DNA from 4 places in the Enterobacter cloacae complex sp. R_G8 genome. Region 2 is predicted to be linked to each of the others. Evidence: predicted binding sites of a transcription regulator. Region 2 holds the regulator's gene; each other region holds the start of a gene.
The links. Region 2 encodes LexA, which represses DNA repair genes until DNA is damaged. Its sites were predicted from a motif close to TNCTGTATGTACATACAGNA; they were not measured.
Positions count from the first base shown of each region.

Region 1: dinB (DNA polymerase IV) is a predicted target of LexA. The motif match lies at 2,304-2,323, and genes of this name have one in related genera.
Region 3: sulA (SOS-induced cell division inhibitor SulA) is a predicted target of LexA. The motif match lies at 1,827-1,846, and genes of this name have one in related genera.
Region 4: sbmC (DNA gyrase inhibitor SbmC) is a predicted target of LexA. The motif match lies at 1,886-1,905, and genes of this name have one in related genera.

Region 1 covers NZ_CP102246.1:4,109,340-4,114,174, forward strand. The annotation lists gene pepD (cytosol nonspecific dipeptidase) at 1-1,166, shown strand, start outside; gene dinB (DNA polymerase IV) at 1,228-2,286, opposite strand; gene nqrM ((Na+)-NQR maturation NqrM) at 2,394-2,594, opposite strand; gene nqrF (NADH:ubiquinone reductase (Na(+)-transporting) subunit F) at 2,597-3,820, opposite strand; gene nqrE (NADH:ubiquinone reductase (Na(+)-transporting) subunit E) at 3,831-4,427, opposite strand; gene NQ842_RS19570 (NADH:ubiquinone reductase (Na(+)-transporting) subunit D) at 4,434-4,835, opposite strand, start outside.
Region 2 covers NZ_CP102246.1:4,804,133-4,808,967, reverse strand. The annotation lists gene plsB (glycerol-3-phosphate 1-O-acyltransferase PlsB) at 1-560, opposite strand, end outside; gene NQ842_RS22705 (diacylglycerol kinase) at 715-1,083, shown strand; gene lexA (transcriptional repressor LexA) at 1,192-1,800, shown strand; gene dinF (MATE family efflux transporter DinF) at 1,865-3,202, shown strand; partial or broken gene NQ842_RS23365 (hypothetical protein) at 3,199-3,273, shown strand; gene NQ842_RS22690 (CsbD family protein) at 3,323-3,532, shown strand; gene zur (zinc uptake transcriptional repressor Zur) at 3,599-4,111, opposite strand; gene NQ842_RS22680 (cupin domain-containing protein) at 4,226-4,714, shown strand.
Region 3 covers NZ_CP102246.1:3,407,470-3,412,304, reverse strand. The annotation lists gene ompA (porin OmpA) at 1-942, opposite strand, end outside; gene sulA (SOS-induced cell division inhibitor SulA) at 1,297-1,806, opposite strand; gene NQ842_RS16270 (TfoX/Sxy family DNA transformation protein) at 2,024-2,650, shown strand; gene yccS (YccS family putative transporter) at 2,607-4,769, opposite strand; gene NQ842_RS16260 (YccF domain-containing protein) at 4,789-4,835, opposite strand, start outside.
Region 4 covers NZ_CP102246.1:1,912,221-1,917,055, forward strand. The annotation lists gene sbcB (exodeoxyribonuclease I) at 1-437, opposite strand, end outside; gene dacD (serine-type D-Ala-D-Ala carboxypeptidase DacD) at 636-1,802, shown strand; gene sbmC (DNA gyrase inhibitor SbmC) at 1,921-2,394, shown strand; gene NQ842_RS09045 (FUSC family protein) at 2,487-3,545, shown strand; gene NQ842_RS09050 (DUF496 family protein) at 3,714-4,049, shown strand; gene NQ842_RS09055 (gamma-glutamylcyclotransferase family protein) at 4,100-4,432, opposite strand; tRNA gene NQ842_RS09060 (tRNA-Asn) at 4,488-4,563, opposite strand; gene emmdR (multidrug efflux MATE transporter EmmdR) at 4,725-4,835, shown strand, end outside.

The DNA.
Region 1 (4,835 bases), 690 kb from region 2:
CGTACATCGACGGCGACTGGGTGAAAGCGCGCGGCACCACGCTGGGTGCAGATAACGGTATCGGTATGGCCTCTGCGCTGGCGGTACTGGCGGACGACAGTGTTGAGCACGGTCCACTGGAAGTGCTGCTGACCATGACCGAAGAAGCGGGAATGGACGGTGCGTTCGGTCTGCAGGCGAACTGGCTGCAGGCGGATATTCTGATCAACACCGACTCCGAAGAAGAAGGCGAGATCTACATGGGCTGCGCGGGCGGGATTGATTTCATCTCTACCCTGCCGCTCTCACGTGAAGCGGTGCCTGCTGGCTTCCAGACCTTCAAGCTGACGCTGAAAGGGCTGAAAGGCGGCCACTCCGGCGGTGATATTCACTTAGGCCTGGGCAACGCCAACAAACTGCTGGCACGCTTCCTGGCGGGCCACGCGGCTGAGCTGGACCTGCGTCTGGTCGATTTCAACGGCGGTACGCTGCGCAACGCAATTCCACGTGAAGCGTTCGCGACAGTAGCCGTTCCAGCCGCCAAAGCAGACGAGCTGAAAAAACTCTCCAGCGTCTATCTGGATATCCTGAAAAACGAACTGTCCGCGAAAGAGAAGAACCTGACCGTAGTGCTGGAATCCGTGTCCACGGATAAAGCCGCACTGACCACCCCGTCTCGTGACACCTTTATTCAGCTGTTAAACGCGACACCGAACGGCGTGATCCGCAACTCAGACGTCGCGAAAGGCGTGGTTGAAACCTCGCTGAACGTGGGTGTGGTCACCATGGGCGACGACAGCGCAGAGATCATCTGCCTGATCCGATCGCTTATCGACACCGGTAAAGAGTACGTGGTGAGCATGCTGGAATCTCTGGGCACGCTGGCCGGTGCGAAAACCTCTGCCAAAGGCAGCTACCCAGGCTGGCAGCCGGACGCAAGCTCTCCGGTGATGGCACTGGTGCGTGAAACATACCAGCGTCTGTTCAACAGCACCCCGAACATTCAGGTGATCCACGCGGGTCTGGAATGTGGTCTGTTCAAGAAGCCGTACCCGAACATGGACATGGTCTCCATTGGGCCAACCATTACCGGACCACACTCGCCGGATGAGCAGGTTCACATTGAAAGCGTGGGCCATTACTGGACCCTGCTGACTGAACTGCTGAAAGCGATTCCTGCTAAGTAATACCCTCACCCCAGCCCTCTCCCAAAGGGAGAGGGTCAACAACGTCGCGCCACCGGCCTTTTTACAATCCCAATACCAGCTGACGTTCCAGCTGCGGATCCAGCAAGGTAACGTGTAATCCCACCAGCCTGACCCCTCGCCCGCCCCGACGTTCATCCCAGGCCTTTTTCGCCGTCGCGATGAGATCCTCTTTATTCAGACGCGGCCAGACGTGCTCCTGGGTCGTCTGCTGGAAATCGTTGAACTTCAGTTTCACGCCCTGACGGGCAATCAGCAGGTCCGGTTTTACCTTTATCAGGCGTCGCTCCAGCTCAGGATAGAGCTGCTCCGTGATGATGGTTTCACATTCAGACCAGTCATGAATATCTTCAATCAGTGTGCGTTCAACCCCGACCGACTTTCGCAGCCGCTCGCTACTGACACTGCGCTCATCTATCCCCTGACTGCGCTCCCACAGCACGCGGCCAAATTTTCCAAAGCGTTTAAGCAGCATGGCTAAATCGCTGCGCTGCACATCTTCGCAGGTTCGCAGCCCCATGCTTTCCAGCTTTGCCGCAGAGACTTTGCCGACGCCCGGGATTTTGCCGAGCGGCAACGTTTTTAAAAACGCCGGGACCTCTTCCGGGGTAATGACGTACTGGCCGTCGGGCTTGTTGAGATCGGACGCTATTTTGGCGAGGAATTTCACCGGTGCGACACCCGCCGACGCGGTCAGATTCAGTTCGTTGAAGATAGTCCGGCGGATCTCCTGCGCCATCAGCGTCGCGGAGCCGTGACAGTGCACGCTGTCGGTGACATCAAGATACGCTTCGTCCAGCGACAGAGGTTCAATCAGGGAGGTGTAGCGGGAGAAAATTTCGCGGATATGCAGGGAGGCTTCTTTATACGCCTCAAACCGGCCAGGCAGGAGCGTGAGATGAGGGCAAAGCTTTAAGGCCATCGCCGTCGGCATGGCGCTACGCACGCCAAACTTACGCGCAGGATAGTTGGCGGTGCTGATCACCCCGCGCTGCACGCGGCTACCGCCAATCGCAATGGGGATATCCCGCAGCGCCGGGTTGTCACGCATCTCCACTGCGGCAAAAAAGCAGTCCATATCGACATGGATTATTTTGCGCATAGTAAGCCCTCACTCATCACTGGATAAGTATACAGTAAACAAATGAGGGTTGAGAAGTGTGCGTGAGAATTGTCGGGTGGTGGCTTCGCCTCACCCGACCTACCAGATTAAATGATGCGCTGCTGTTCGCGGGCCATCCGTTTTTTGCGGGCGTCGCACGGTTCCGGGCAGTCGCAGACCTTTTCCATGCCAATGGACGAGATCCCACCGCAACTGCCCTGAATGCTTTTGCGCTTAATGATCCAGCCTAACGACATGCCGAGTATCACCAGCACAAAGACCACGAAGGTGGCCAGAAACGTCAGCATCATCAGCCTCCAAAATCGTCCAACAGGATGTTCTCATCTTCCACGCCCAGATCTTTAAGCATCTTGATCACTGCAGCGTTCATCACTGGCGGACCACACATATAAAACTCGCAGTCTTCCGGCGCAGGATGCTGTTTGAGGTAGTTTTCATACAGCACGTTGTGGATGAAGCCCGTATGGCCGGTCCAGTTATCTTCCGGCTGCGGATCGGAGAGCGCCACATGGAAGGTGAAGTTAGGGTTTTCACGCGCCAGCTGTTCGAACTCATCGTCATAGAACATCTCACGCAGTGAACGCGCCCCGTACCAGAAGCTGATTTTACGCTGACTGCCAAGCCGCTTGAGCTGGTCGAAAATGTGCGAACGCATCGGCGCCATACCTGCACCACCGCCGATAAATACCATTTCGGCGTCCGTCTCTTTCGCAAAGAACTCGCCAAACGGGCCGGAGATGGTCACCTTGTCGCCTGGTTTTAATGACCAGATATACGATGACATGACGCCCGGCGGCGCATGCGGTACCGCTGGCGGCGGCGTGGCGATACGCACGTTAAGCATGATGATACCCTTCTCTTCCGGGTAGTTCGCCATGGAGTAAGCACGAAGCGCGGGCTCTTTAACCTCAGAGACAAAGCGGAAGAGATTGAATTTATCCCAGTCGGCACGGTATTCGTCAGGCACATCGAAGTCAGCGTAGGCTACGGTGTGCTCCGGACATTCAATCTGGATATAGCCCCCCGCCCGGAACGGAACGCTCTCTCCTTCAGGCACCCGCAGTTTAAGCTCTTTGATAAAGGTGGCTTTGTTATCGTTGGAGATAACTTCGCATTCCCATTTTTTGACGCCGAAAATCTCCTCCGGCAGTTCAATTTTCATGTTCTGGCGCACGGCGACCTGACAGGCCAGACGGCAGCCCTCTTTCGCCTCACGCTTGGTGATGTGCGACAGTTCAGTGGGCAGAATATCGCCACCGCCCTCTTTCACCTTTACGCGGCACTGCCCGCAGGAGCCACCGCCACCGCAGGCCGAAGAGACGAAGATGCCGTTGCCGGCAAGCGTATTCAGCAGTTTATCGCCGGCTGGCGTGCGGATCTGGTTTTGCGGTTCATCGTTGATATCGATAATGACATCGCCGGAATTCACCAGCTTCGCGCGCGCTACCAGAATCAACCCCGACAGCACCAGTACAATCAGCGTGAACATCGCCACGCCAAGCATAATTTCCATCAGTTAGCCCTTATAGCTGCACACCGGAGAAGGACATAAAGCCCAGCGCCATGAGACCGGTGGTGATAAAGGTGATCCCTAAGCCACGCAGGCCTGCAGGCACGTTGGCATATTTCATTTTTTCGCGGATCCCCGCCATGGTGACGATAGCCAGCATCCAGCCGATCCCGGAGCCGAAACCATACACAATTGATTCGCTGAAGTTGTAATCACGCTGAATCATAAACGAGACGCCACCGAAGATGGCGCAGTTCACCGCGATCAACGGCAGGAAGATCCCCAGCGCGTTGTAGAGTGACGGGAAATACTTATCGAGGATCATCTCAAGGATTTGCACCAGCGCCGCAATCACACCGATAAAGGTGATGAAGTTCAGGAAGCTGAGATCCACCCCCTCCACCAGCGCGCTGTCACGCAGCACAAAGTTGTACACCAGGTTATTGATTGGCACCGACAGGCCAAGCACCACGGTAACCGCGACGCCCAGGCCAAACGCCGTCGACACCTTTTTGGACACGGCAAGGAACGTACACATGCCGAGGAAAAACGCGAGCGCCATGTTTTCAACAAACACCGCGCGCACAAACAAACTCAGGTAATGAGCCATTGTCGGTTACTCCTTTTCCTGCTGTTCTGGCTTCAGAGTACGAATCAGCCAGATCAGCAAACCGATAATGAAAAATGCGCTTGGAGCCAGCAGGAACAGGCCGTTTGGCAGATACCAGCCGCCGTTCTGCACCGTGTCCAGCACCGTGATGCCAAACAGCTTACCGCTGCCAATCAACTCGCGCAGGAACCCCACGGTCAGCAGGATCACGCCGTAGCCGAGGCCGTTACCAATGCCGTCCATAAAGCTCGCCAGCGGAGGCATTTTCATGGCGTAGGCTTCTGCACGCCCCATCACGATACAGTTGGTGATGATCAGCCCCACAAACACCGAGAGCTGTTTTGAGGTTTCATAGGCAAAGGCACGCAGCAGCTGATCGACCACAATCACCAGCGAGGCGATGATCGC
Region 2 (4,835 bases):
GCGATGATCTTATCGGTGCCGTGCTCGTCCGCCATTCTGCGCAGCGAGACGGAAGGGGAGAAACGCACAAAGCTGTCGCGTCCCAGCCAGGAGACGGCGAAGAATTTCTGGATGCCATTAAGCATGCGTAACGGTGGGTTCTCTTCCCCTTTTTCGCGGCCCGGACGACGACCAAACATCACTGACACCGGCACCATTTGCACATCCAGATCGGGATTGCTGCGATGCAGGTCGAGATAGTCGTGGAACAGCTTAATGGACTCTTCTTTTGGCGTGTAATAGGTAAACACGCGTGGCCCACCGTGAATGAATACGTATCGCGGCAACAGCGTACCGTCGACTTCTAACGGTTCAAGCGGGTCAGGTAAGTCATGCGCCAGACATTGGGCGCGAAGCGTCAGCAAGTCTGCCTTCGAGTTGTAAGGCAAAACATACATAATAGGGCGCGACGTATCGAGCCCCAATTCCAGCGCGGGTTCTGCTGGGATAGACTTACTTTTTACCAGGACGCTTAATGGTAAATTAAGTAATTTGTAGTAAATTCGTGGCCAGCCAGACATAAACGATGTAAAGCCTCTGGTTAATAATGCAATTGCGGCGCAAGGATAACAGAAAGCGCGCGAAATTACTGTTGTTACCCGTCATACTTCAGGCTACAGCGCAACACGTTGCGCCTCCTGTTATTGACGCTATTTCAAATAAAAGGTTCTTTTAATGGCCAATAATACCACTGGGTTAACCCGAATCATCAAAGCCGCCGGCTATTCCTGGAAAGGTTTCCGTGCCGCGTGGATCAACGAAGCCGCATTTCGCCAGGAGGGCATCGCCGCAATTGTCGCCGTGATTATCGCCTGTTTCCTTGATGTTGATGCGATGACCCGCGTGCTGCTGATCGGCTCTGTACTGTTGGTGATGATAGTGGAAATTCTTAATAGCGCTATTGAGGCCGTTGTAGACCGTATCGGCTCTGATTTCCATGAGCTCTCTGGCCGGGCGAAAGACATGGGGTCTGCTGCCGTGTTGCTGGCGATTATTACTGCAGCTATTACCTGGGTCACGCTGCTTTGGTCACATTTCCGATGAGCCTCGAGGAATAATTAAGTCCCTGGTTTTTTGTGCAGTTTTTGGTTCCAAAATCGCCTTTGACTGTATATACTCACAGCATAACTGTATATACACCCAGGGGGCGGAATGAAAGCGTTAACGACCAGGCAGCAAGAGGTGTTTGATCTCATCCGGGATCATATCGGCCAGACGGGTATGCCACCCACGCGTGCGGAAATCGCTCAGCGTCTGGGCTTCCGTTCTCCGAACGCTGCCGAGGAACACCTGAAAGCGCTGGCGCGTAAAGGCGTGATTGAAATTGTATCGGGTGCTTCACGCGGTATCCGCCTGCTGGTGGAAGAAGAGACAGGCATTCCGCTGATAGGCCGCGTCGCTGCAGGTGAACCTCTGCTGGCGCAACAGCATATCGAAGGCCACTACCAGGTTGATCCTGGCATGTTCAAACCGAGCGCGGATTTCCTGCTGCGCGTAAGCGGTATGTCCATGAAAGACATCGGTATTCTTGACGGCGATCTGCTTGCGGTGCATAAAACGCAAGACGTGCGTAACGGCCAGGTTGTCGTGGCACGCATCGATGATGAAGTGACGGTTAAGCGTCTGAAAAAACAGGGCAATACCGTCCAGTTGTTGCCGGAAAACAGCGAGTTTTCCCCCATTGTGGTTGACCTGCGCGAGCAAAACTTCTCTATCGAGGGGCTGGCAGTAGGGGTTATTCGCAATGGAGAATGGCTGTAATCTCATCCTGACAGGCTACGGATCCGCCGTGGCCTGATCCCTCATCCACTCCCGGTATTTTTTCATGTCACTGCTGACGGCATCCGATAAGGCATTGTGGCGTCTTGCACTGCCGATGATTTTTTCCAATATCACCGTTCCGCTGCTGGGGCTGGTGGATACGGCAGTTATTGGTCACCTTGATTCACCCATCTATCTGGGCGGCGTGGCGATTGGCGCAACGGCGACCAGCTTCCTTTTTATGCTCCTGCTTTTTTTGCGCATGAGCACCACCGGACTCACGGCGCAGGCGTACGGTGCTAAAGATCCTTTGCGTCTGGCGCGTGCGCTGGTTCAGCCGTTAATTCTGGCGCTTGGGGCCGGCGCGTTAATCGCTATATTGCGTACCCCACTGATTGACCTGGCGCTGCATATCGTTGGCGGCAGCGAAGCGGTACTGGAGCAGGCACGACGCTTCCTTGAAATTCGTTGGCTCAGTGCGCCCGCGTCGCTGGCCAATCTGGTCCTGCTGGGGTGGTTACTCGGCGTGCAGTACGCCCGCGCGCCCGTGATCCTGCTGGTGGTAGGCAACCTCCTCAACATCGTGCTCGATCTCTGGCTGGTGATGGGCCTGCACATGAATGTGCAGGGTGCGGCACTGGCGACGGCGATTGCTGAATACGGGACGTTTATCCTCGGTCTGTGGATGGTCTGGCGGGTGCTGGTCATGCGCGGGATCTCTCTTGCGCTGCTGAAGAGCGCATGGCGCGGTAATATTCGCACGCTGTTGGCGCTCAATCGCGACATCATGCTGCGCTCCTTGCTGCTCCAGCTCTGCTTCGGCGCACTGACGGTCTTTGGCGCACGGCTTGGGCCAGACATCGTTGCGGTGAATGCCGTTCTGATGACGCTGCTGACCTTTACCGCCTATGCGCTGGATGGCTTTGCCTATGCTGTCGAAGCGCATTCCGGCCAGGCATATGGCGCACGTGAAAGTGGTCAGCTGCGGGATGTCTGGCGGGCGGCCTGTCGGCAGTCGGGGCTGGTGGCGCTGGTGTTTGCGCTGATTTACGCCTGTTTTGGCGAACAGATTATTGCGTTACTGACCTCCCTTCCTGCACTGCGCGAGCTGGCAAGCCATTACCTCATCTGGCAGGTCATTTTGCCGGTGGTGGGGGTCTGGTGTTACCTGCTGGACGGCATGTTTATTGGCGCGACGCGAGGTGCGGAGATGCGTAACAGCATGGCGGTGGCGGCGGCTGGTTTTGCCCTGACGTTACTGACGCTCCCCTGGCTGGGTAACCATGGCTTATGGCTCTCTCTGGCGGTCTTTCTCGCATTGCGGGGGGTGTCGCTGGGCTTTATCTGGTACCGTCACTGGCAAAACAATACCTGGCTTCCTTCCCGTCACGATATATCGTGACGGTTAAAGATTCCGAATATGAAATAAACCGCCGAATCCTTAACTACAATTATTATCACGTCCAGCAGAAAAGAACGTAACGGACGTTACGAACCGACGCTTAACTATGAGGACACGATGATGAATAAAGACGAAATCGGCGGCAACTGGAAGCAGTTCAAAGGTAAAGCGAAAGAACAGTGGGGTAAGCTGACGGATGACGATATGACGGTCATCGAAGGTAAACGCGATCAGCTTGTCGGGAAAATTCAGGAACGTTACGGCTACGCGAAAGACCAGGCTGAAAAAGAAGTCGGCGACTGGGAAAAACGCAACGACTACCGTTGGTAAGCGGATAATACCCGCAAGTACAAGGAAGTACTCCCTGAGGGCGGCCATGAGCCGCCTTTACTATGATTAGCGTGGCTTTTTCTTTACGAGGATCGAGTGGTCGTGGTGGCATTCATCCTGATGCCGACAGGCCTCTACTTCGACACACACTGAGCACAGACCATGCGCTTCAATCACATTATGACGCAAAGCAAAGCCCATTCTGGCTGCGAGCGTATGCATAATATCTTCTACGCCTTCCGCACCTTCTTCTTTCACCACGCCACAACGGTCGCAGATAAACATGGCCGATGTGTGGGTTGGCTGGTCAAAAAGATGACATAGCACATAGCTGTTTGTGGATTCGACCTTGTGTACAAACCCTTGTTCTAACAGGAAATCGAGTGCACGATAGACCGTAGGCGGTTTAGCCTGCGGCTCGCTTTCGCGCAGCAGATCGAGCAGGTCGTATGCGCTGATGGCGCCCTGTTGCAGGCTCATCAGGCGTAATACTTCAAGGCGCTGCGGAGTCAGGCGCACATTGCGTTGCGCGCACAGCTTCTCTGCCTGCGCTAACAGCTCTTTTGTGGACTTATCCATTCAGCACCTCGGATGTTATAGGATGGAAACCCTCACTTTATCATGTTCTGGTAAAAACGCCGAGATCCGCCAGGCTGTGCTATACCTGACCCATCGCAAACCGGGAAATTAACCATGAAAAAACCTGACTGTATTCGGCACTGGCGAGATGTGGAAGAGCCAGATAATTCAACCTATCCCGACAGTAACGAGCTTTTCTCTATCGGTGCACCGCTGGCCCGCCACCTTGGCCTTCGGCGGATTGGTATTCACCACGAACGTTTGCCGCCCGGACGTCGAACCTCCTATCCCCACGCGGAAAGCGACGAAGAGGAGTTCATCTATGTGCTGGAAGGGTATCCGGAAGCCTGGATTAACGGCTATTTGTGGAAGCTCGAACCCGGCGACAGCGTAGGCTTTCCCGCTGGTACAGGCATCTGCCATACCTTTATTAATAACACTGAAGAAGAGGTGCGATTACTGGTGGTTGGCGAGGCTAATAAGAAGCACAACCGAATCTACTATCCGCTTAATCCGGAGTATGCCGCCACGCGTGAAGATCGCTGGGTTGATCATCCCCCTCAGTTCTTTGGGCCGCACGATGGAAAACCTGGGAAAAAATAATTTCCTCTTCTATAAATATTGAGGGCCGTCACAAATAACAACAGGCCTGTCCGGAGTTTTACTTAAGGAAATAGCGGGTCTTTTTGTACTTATTCACAGCAATAGTTCGTTCCTGTTTGGG
Region 3 (4,835 bases), 1.4 Mb from region 2:
GGTGTTGCCAGTAACTGGGTTAGATTCGCCCATACCACGTGGGGAGATCTTGTTAGCTGGGATACCTTTAGAGATCAGGTAATCAACAACAGACTGAGCACGTTTCTCAGACAGTTTCTGGTTGTAAGCGTCAGAACCGATACGGTCGGTGAAGCCCAGAACCACTACAGAACCGTCTTTAGGATCCAGGTTGCTCAGCTGGGTGTACAGCTGATCCAGTGCCTGCTGACCTTCTGGTTTCAGGGTCGCTTTGTTGAAGTTGAACAGAACGTCAGACTTCAGAGTGAAGTGCTTGGTCTGTACTTCTGGAGCTGGAGCCGGTGCTGGAGCTACGACTGGCGCATCTTCCTGCTGGCCGAAACGGTAGGAAACACCTACGCTCAGCATGCCGTTGTCTGGACGAACACCAACGGTAGCACCGTCACCGATGTTGTTAACCCACTGGTATTCCAGACGGGTAGCGATGTCACGGGTCATAGCCCACTCAACGCCACCAGCGAATACTGGGGAAACACCGGTGTCATGGTCGTCGCCAGCGTTGCTGTTGCTGGAGTCAGCGCGCCATACCATGCCGCCCAGACGGGTGTACACGTCCAGATCGTCAGTTACTGGGTAACCCAGTTTAGCAGTCAGCTGAACGCCCTGAGCTTTGAAAGCGCCATTGGTTTCGTTGCCTTTGTAAGGCATACGACCTAACCAGTCGTAACCCATTTCAAAGCCAACATACGGGTTAACCTGATAGCCACCGAACGCACCTGCACCAAGCTGGCTCTCGTGAGTAGGGCCATCATTGTTGTTTGCGCTGTTGTACCAGCCGGTGTCGTGGAACTGAGACCAGCCCAGTTTACCACCTGCATACCAGGTATTATCTTTCGGAGCGGCCTGCGCTACGGTAGCGAAGCCAGCCAGTGCCACTGCAATCGCGATAGCTGTCTTTTTCATTTTTTGCGCCTCGTTATCATCCAAAATTCGCCATGAAAATCTCAATCGAGAATCACGGTTAAATCCTTCACCGGGGGGCGTGGTCAAATATAAATCTACCGATATCTTCGGCTTAGGCCGAGCACCCCTGGCGATGTAAAGTCTACAACGTAGCTGAAAACTTACAAGTGTGAAGTCCGTCAGGCATATGAAAAAAAAAGTTCCGTATACCGATTATTTAACAATTTCTGAACGAAATTTGTGCAATAAAATTAAGAAGAACCGCACCAGACAAGCCTTGCCGCCGTTTTGGACCATGGAACTAAAAGCGCATCTTGAGGTCGAAAAAAATTCCAGGAAAACTCTTAAATTTGCTCAGTGATACAAATTTGAGTGAATTTTTAGCCCAGAAAGTTGTCCTCTGCGGTAAGAATCCTGGCGAACCGGGCGCATGATAAAGCCGATCGCATTGCCTTCTTCTGCCGCTTCGGTGAGACGAAAATGTTCCTGCTCCGTCAATTCGTCTGATAACCATCCAATCACCACGCTGTAATTTCCTGTACGTAATGCCCGGATCATCGACTCAACCGTATCGCAGGGAGAGAGCTGATTAATTTGCATGACTTTCGTCAGCGGCAGGCCTGCAGACTGAACCCATTCCCGGCTCAGTTTCTGCTGCGGCGTTAGCCAGAGCTGCCAGCGCGATTGCTGACCAAGCTGCTGCAATAGCGGCAGTAACAGAAGTTGGGTCAACAGGGGCTGGTCTTCACGATAAACCACTTCACTGATAAGCCCTGTCGAAACACGCCCGACGGCGTTCTGTGCGACATCGCCAGCGGTAGAAGAGAAAGATGTTGAGCGATTTGCATAGCCTGAAGTGTACATAATCATTCCAGCCCTGTAGTTACTGTATGAATATACAGTAACCCCTGTATGCATAAAGATCAACCTCAATTTCGGAAAGCGACTCGCAAAATTCATTCATTCCTGGCGAACCTGAAAAAATCATCTTGCTCATCGGCAATAAGTTGCCTATTTTCCTGTTAACGGATCCGTTAGTAAGAAATGTCGTCGTTAATATCTGATTTTTAATGGAAATATCATGAAAAAGATATCTTATGAACGGATTTATAAATCCCAGGAATACCTCTCTCCATTAGGAGAAATTCATCATCGTGCGCTTTTTGGTGGCTATACCCTGGCCGTCGATGAAGCGGTGTTTGCCATGGTGTCAGACGGTGAGCTTTACCTTCGCGCCTGTGAGGAAAGTGCAAAGTACTGTGTCAAAAACGGATCCTCCTTTTTGACCTTAATGAAACGCGGCCGTCCGATCCTGCTTAACTACTATCGTGTGGATGACGGACTCTGGCAGGACCGGGAGCGGTTGCTTCAGCTTTCCTCTTACGCGCTTAATGCCGCGCGTAAAGAGCGCATACAGCGCTACCAGCGAAACCGGCTTAAGGATCTGCCCAACCTGACTTTTCAGCTGGAAGTCCTGCTCTGTGAAGCCGGGATTACCAACGAAGATACCCTCCGGTCGCTGGGAGCCAGAACGAGCTGGCTAAAGCTGCGGGCAAAAAATAAAGCGCTCAGTATTAAAGTACTGTTTGCCCTGGAAGGGGCTATTGAGGGCCTGCATGAAGCGGCACTCCCGGCGGAGATTCGCCGGGAGCTGACGGAGTGGTTTAATGCGCTGCCTGAGCCACAGGAGAATCGCTCCTCCAGGTAGCGATTTGCTGTTGCAGTCGGCAAATTTCTGGCAGCAGAGCGATAAGCAGACCAATCTGCTGGAGAACCAGCGGCGCTTTGCTGTCGTTTCCTGGGTCAAGATGCGCAATCCGTTGAGCCAGTTCATCCAGTGCCTGCTGGACACGCGGTTGATCGGCTGGGCGGTGGTGTAGCGCATCATCGACATAGCAGACAGCATCATCCAGCAAGGCAAGGATACCCGGGTTTGTCAGTTTTTCGCGGTGGGCACCGAGCGTAGAGATATAGCTGGTGAAGGTATGGTTCAGGCACAGCAGGCGGAAAGCCGTTTCACGAATTTCTGCCGTGGCGCGCGGCTCCGTTGACATATTAGAGACTACGGAAGCCAGTTCAGCATCGCTGTTATGCGCATCGCGTCGGGCAATGCGGTAAGCCAGACGGTTATCGCGTCCCTGGTGATACTGTTCAAGAATGGCATCCAGGTACCGGCAGTTGGCATTCATTGCCCTGTCCAGGACGCGCGGCAAATTACGAAAACGCCAGTCCGGCCAGATAAAACTCACTGCCGCCCAGGCGATGGCACAGCCGAGCAGCGTATCGATCACGCGGGGCAGGGCAACTTCAAACCCTTCACCCAGCAGGTTAAAGCAGAGTAGCACCAGCAGGGTGATGAACATCGTCGCGTGGGCGTACTGCACGTTACGAAAGGCGAAGAACAGCACCCCGGTGATCACGATCAGGATCAGCTGGCCCTCCACCGAGGGGACGAAATAGAGCACCGGTAGCCCGATTGCGACCCCCACCAGCGTGCCGATAATACGCAGCGCAAGCCGGTGTCGGGTGGCGTTATAGTTCGGCTGGCAGACGAACAGACTGGTCAGCAGGATCCAGTATCCATGGTGTAAACCGGTGATCTGAATAAAGGCGTAGCCCACGCACAGCACCAGCGACATGCGTACCGCATGGCGAAACAGGGCAGATTCCGGCGTAAAGTTGCGGCTTAGCCGGAGCCACATATCGCTGAAACTGTGCACGCTGTCATCCGCAAGCTGGCTGTCCGCCTCATTACCCGGCAGCGCCATTGCCTGCTCAGATTCAATGGTTGCCAGCTGAGCATCAATCGCCCGCAGGTTATTGAGCAGAAATCCCAACGCTTTTATATGCTCCGGCGATGTACCGCTGGCTCGCACGCGGTCAATGGCCGCATCGAGATGGCTGAAAACGCGCTCAAAGCGCGGATCGTGTTGATAGGGCGTACGCAGCAGAATGGAGCGTGCCAGCTGCTGGCACGCCTGGGACTGCATGGACAGCAGGCGCTGGAAGCGGAACATGACGTCGCTGTAGCGGAACTTCTCACGCAGGGCGGCATACTGCACATGCGACGAGCTGGCGCGTTCATGAATATCCTGGGCAGCAAAGTAATAGTGCAGCGTTCTGCGTGTCCCTCGCTGTCCCCGGTCGCCCCGCAGGCGAGTGAGCAGCGAGGCTTTGGTCTGGTTAAGCGTGGCGACCAGCTGGCCGTTTGCCAGTGCCAGGTCGTAGAGCGGCGCCTGGCTCTCCTCTTCGATATCCGGGTCGAACAACCGGGATTTTAGCTCAAGGTAGTGGGCCAACTGCTCGTAGCTGCGGGCAAGATTATCCTGCAGAGGGCGTACCGGGAAGATCAGATGACCGGTTAACGTCAGCAGGTTATACCAGATGGCCCCCAGCAACAGCAGAACAGGTTGCTGGTACCATTGGTCGTAAAGGGAAACGCCCAGCATGGTGTAAATGGCAATCAGCAGGGCGCCAAACGCGATGGTGGCATAGCGCTGTCCCAGCCCACCCAGCAAAATAAACCCGCTGGTGGAAAGCGTAAGGCCTAAAGCGAACAGCCACGGCCACGGGAACAGCAACTCCACGGACGCGGAGGCAATAAAAAAGCAGACGAGAGTAATAACCAGATTACGCAGACGCCCGGCAAGGCGATCGTCCAGATCCGCCAGCGCCCCCGCAACCACCCCCAGCGTGAGCGGAATGGTGAGCTTGACATCGTTCAGCCACCACGGCAGGGCAACCGTGCCGCAAAGTGCGATAAAAATCCTGACGTTATAGAGCCAGGAGCTGTTCCAGGTGTAACGGCGAAGCAGTGGGCTTAGCATAGACGCGGCCAGTCCTTAATCACTGAAAACGACGACGTGCATTCGCTTCACGCGCCGCCTGGGCCA
Region 4 (4,835 bases), 2.1 Mb from region 2:
GCGCGCATAATGTCGAGTAAATCCCAGCGCGAATTGCGGTTCTGCCAGCTCCAGGCGTAGGGATCGTAGAAGTTGCGGTAGAAAATGTTGCGCGTCACTTCATCATCGAAACGGATATTGTTGTACCCAACCACGCAGGTATGGGGAACGGTAAACAGATCGTGGATACGGCGGGCGAACTCTGCCTCGTTAACGCCTTTTTCCCGCGCTTCCTGGGGGGTTATCCCGGTGACCATGACCGCGCCGGGCTGCGGCAGGTAGTCATCGGCAGGTTTGCAGTAAAAAACCTCTGGCTCGCCAATGATATTGAATTCGTCGTCGGTACGGATGGCGGCAAACTGCGCCGGCCGATCCAGCGCCGGGTGGGTGCCGAAGGTTTCATAGTCGTGGAACAAAAAAGTCGGGCGTGCGGCAGAGTCAGACACCAGTAATACCATCCTGTTAAAAAGTGACACCACTATGGTAAACGATCGTGAGGAGCAGACCGAATAAAAAGCACCGTCATGCTGCAAATTTGCGAGCGTACTTCAGGGCAAAACATGCTTCCTGTCACATTTTTTTGCAATTAAGCCAGGTAACGACAACAGAACTCCCGTAAAAAGGTCATCGATTTTTAATGACCTGAGGATATACCGTTGAAACGCCGTCTGTTTATTGCTGTTTCTTTACTCGCTTCGAGTGTCTCATCTGCTTTTGCGGCCGATCCACTGGATTTTTCGCCGCAGCCCCCGGCCATTCAGGCCGGTTCCTGGGTACTGATGGATTACACTACGGGTCAAATCTTAACGGCGGGCAACGAACATCAACAACGCAATCCGGCGAGCCTTACCAAGCTGATGACCGGCTACGTTGTTGACCGCGCTATTGATAGCCACCGCATTTCCCCGGATGACATTGTCACCGTCGGGCGCGACGCGTGGGCAAAAGGTAACCCGGTATTTGATGGTTCGTCACTGATGTTCCTGAAAGAGGGTGACCGCGTTTCTGTGCGCGATCTCAGCCGCGGCCTGATTGTGGATTCCGGCAACGATGCCTGTGTGGCGCTGGCGGATCACGTGGCCGGTGGTCAGCCGCAGTTCGTAAAGATGATGAACGACTATGTGCAAAAGCTGAATCTGCGCGATACGCACTTTGAAACCGTTCATGGTCTGGATGCCCCGGGCCAGCACAGTTCTGCGTATGACCTGGCCGTGCTGTCCAGGGCCATCATCCACGGCGAGCCTGAGTTTTACCATATGTACAGCGAAAAGAGCCTGACCTGGAACGGGATCACGCAGCAAAACCGTAACGGCCTGCTGTGGGATAAGACCATGAACGTAGATGGTCTGAAAACGGGGCACACGTCAGGGGCCGGATTTAACCTGATTGCTTCCGCCGTGGACGGTCAGCGTCGCTTGATCGCCGTGGTGATGGGGGCAGACAGTCCGAAAGGACGTGAGGATCAGGCCCGTAAACTGCTGCACTGGGGGCAACAGAATTTTGATACCGTGCAGATCCTGCATAACGGTAAAAAAGTGGGCACCGAGCGGATCTGGTACGGCGATAAAGAACAGGTGAACCTGGGCACCGACCAGGATTTCTGGCTGGCATTACCGAAAGCTGAAGTACCGAACATCAAGGCAAAATACGTGCTGGATAAAAAAGAGCTGGAAGCGCCGATTGCCGCGCATCAGCGGGTCGGCGAAATCCAGTTATACGACCGTGACAAGGTGGTCGCTCACTGGCCGCTGGTGACGCTTGAGCGTGTTGATAAAGGTGGCCTTTTCTCCCGTCTAAGTGATTATCTGCACCACAAAATCTAACCTTTTTGAGCAGACTGGCAGGGTTGCGAGTCTGCTCACATAATAAACACTCCCCGTTTGCCGATAATATAAATTCTGCTTTATAGTGTATAAATATACAGTAATAAATGGAGGCAGTATGGATTACAGCATCAGGCAGGAAAAGAAACGTAAGATTGCCGGTTTTCACCTGGTCGGGCCATGGGAACACACGGTAAAACAGGGCTTCGAACAGCTGGTCATGTGGGTCGATGGCCGTCACATTCAGCCACTGGAGTGGGTTGCGGTGTACTACGATAATCCGGACGAAGTCCCGGCAGAAAAACTGCGCTGCGATACGGCCGTTACGGTGCCGGACGATTTCGTGATCCCGGAAAACAGCGAAGGCGTCATGATGACGGAAATTGCTGCCGGAGATTACGCCGTCGCGAAAGCACGTGTTGAAAACTACGACTTCGCCACCCCGTGGTATCAGTTCTTTAATTCCCTCCTGCAGGACAATAAATACCAGATGGCGCTTAAACCGTGCTTCGAGCGCTATCTCAATGATGGCAACGCTGACGGATACTGGGACATCGAAATGTTTATCGCCGTAGAGCATAAAGCGAGATAGTCCTGTCGACTGTAGGGTTTTTCAGCCGGATGTGATCCGTCCGGCTGAAAACGCAGTACAATTGTGATTTGCCGTGTAGCTGGAGAGCGGGTGTGCGTCCCGACAAATCATTAACATCTTTCGAAATTCGGCTGTATAAACACTATCGCGTGGTCCACGGGTGCCGTATTGCGCTGGCATTCCTTCTGACGTTTGTGCTGGTCCGTTTGCTGGATGTTCCTGAAGGAACGTGGCCGCTGATCACGCTGGTGGTCGTCATGGGGCCAATCTCGTTTTGGGGGAACGTTGTCCCCCGCGCCTTCGAGCGCATTGGCGGTACGGTTTTAGGCTCAGTCCTTGGGCTGATTGCCCTGAAGCTGGAGCTGATTTCATTTCCGGTGATGCTGGCCTGGTGCGGTGTCGCCATGTTCCTCTGCGGCTGGCTGGCGCTGGGTAAAAAGCCCTATCAGGCACTGCTGATTGGTATCACCCTCGCCGTGGTGGTCGGCGCGCCAGCGGGTGATATGACCACGGCACTGTGGCGAAGCGGGGATGTCATCCTTGGTTCACTGCTGGCGATGCTGTTCACCGGTATCTGGCCGCAGCGCGCTTTCCTGCACTGGCGCATCCAGATGGCAAACTACGTCACCGCCTTTAACCGCGTCTACCAGGCCGGTTTTTCACCGAATCTGGTAGAACGTCCCCGGCTGGAGAAGCACCTCCAGCAGATCCTTAATGATGTGGTCAGAATGCGCGGTCTGATTACCCCGGCCAGCAAAGAGACCCATATCCAGAAATCGATTTTCGAAGCTATCCAGACCGTGAGCCGCAATCTGGTCTGCATGCTTGAGCTGCAAATCAACGCACACTGGGCCTCACGCCCCAGCCATCTGTTGATGCTGAACGCACAGACGCTGAAGGAGACGCAGCAGATGACGCAACAAACCCTGCTGACCATCGCTCATGCCCTTTATGAAGGTAACCCGCAACCTATCCTCGCGAACAGCGAGCGTCTGAATGAGATCGTTGCCGAACTGAAACAGCTGATCAACGAGCGTCAGAGCGACAACGTGGCGGAAACCCCAATTCATGGCTACGTCTGGCTGAGCATGGAACTGGCGCGTCAGCTTGAGTTGCTGTCGCATCTCATTTGCCGGGCATTGCGCAAATAAAGAGCAGCTATCGCCATATGTGACGGCTGCTGCTTCGATTCAGCATCAATTGGGGTTATGATAGTTTTAAACGATATACTCATTGTCATTCGCAACCGCTGTCAGTAAGGTTACTGTTACAACGGTTGCTTTAACGAATCCGAATCTCACATTATCAGGGGTGTAAAAATGGAAACTACCAAGCCTTCGTTCCAGGATGTTCTGGAATTCGTCCGCCTGTTCCGCCGCAAAAACAAACTGCAGCGTGAAATCCAGGACGTTGAGAAGAAGATCCGTGACAACCAGAAACGTGTTCTGCTGCTGGATAACCTGAGCGACTACATCAAGCCAGGTATGAGCGTTGAAGCCATCCAGGGTATCATCGCCAGCATGAAGAGCGACTACGAAGACCGCGTTGATGATTACATCATCAAAAACGCTGAGCTGTCTAAAGAGCGTCGTGACATCTCCAAGAAGCTGAAAGTGATGGGCGAAATCAAAAACGCTGAAGCCAAAAGCGAATAATCGCAGCTGATTGCAAAAAAAGGCTCTCTGGTGACAGAGAGCCTTTTTTATTACACAGAGCGCGGCTGTAGCTGGTAGATCCAGGCCTTAACCTGGTCACCTTCGGCGGTGGTCACCATGACCTCGACCCGATCGTAACCGTCTTCAAATTCATCCAGCATCGGCCAGTGTGCCTGGAGGTTGCTGGAGGTAAAGAGATAGCCTTCTACGCACGGACCATCGGCGTGCAGCACGATACCCGGAAAATCCGCCGCAGCACCCCAGCCACGCGCATAAAACGTCCCGGTGACAAAACCGGCCTGCCATTCGCCGCCGATGTTTTCGAGAATATGTGCATTTGAGTGACCCGGGCGTAACGTACCGTAGACAAACAAAGAGTCCATGTTTTCCTCACCAGAAAAGCAAAAAGCCCGCTTTAAAAGCGGGCTTTTCAGAATGTGGCTCCTCTGACTGGACTCGAACCAGTGACATACGGATTAACAGTCCGCCGTTCTACCGACTGAACTACAGAGGAATCGTTGTGGAGGCTTATCTTAGCGGCGAAAAAACTTTTGTCAAACCTGATCTTAGTGATTAGCGATCGATTGCCGATTCTGTCATCAGTTTGTTGCAAATCCAGACATCTTTTTATGGAAAATACTTTGCAGGATGAGCTTTTCTCCCCCATCATTTGAAATGGAGTTTCAACTTTTCTCGCTAAGGTCCATTTTGAACGTTACTGCCACTCTCCGCCAGGCGATTATGCGCACGCCATGGTATGCAAAACGTAAAAGTTATCGTGTTCTG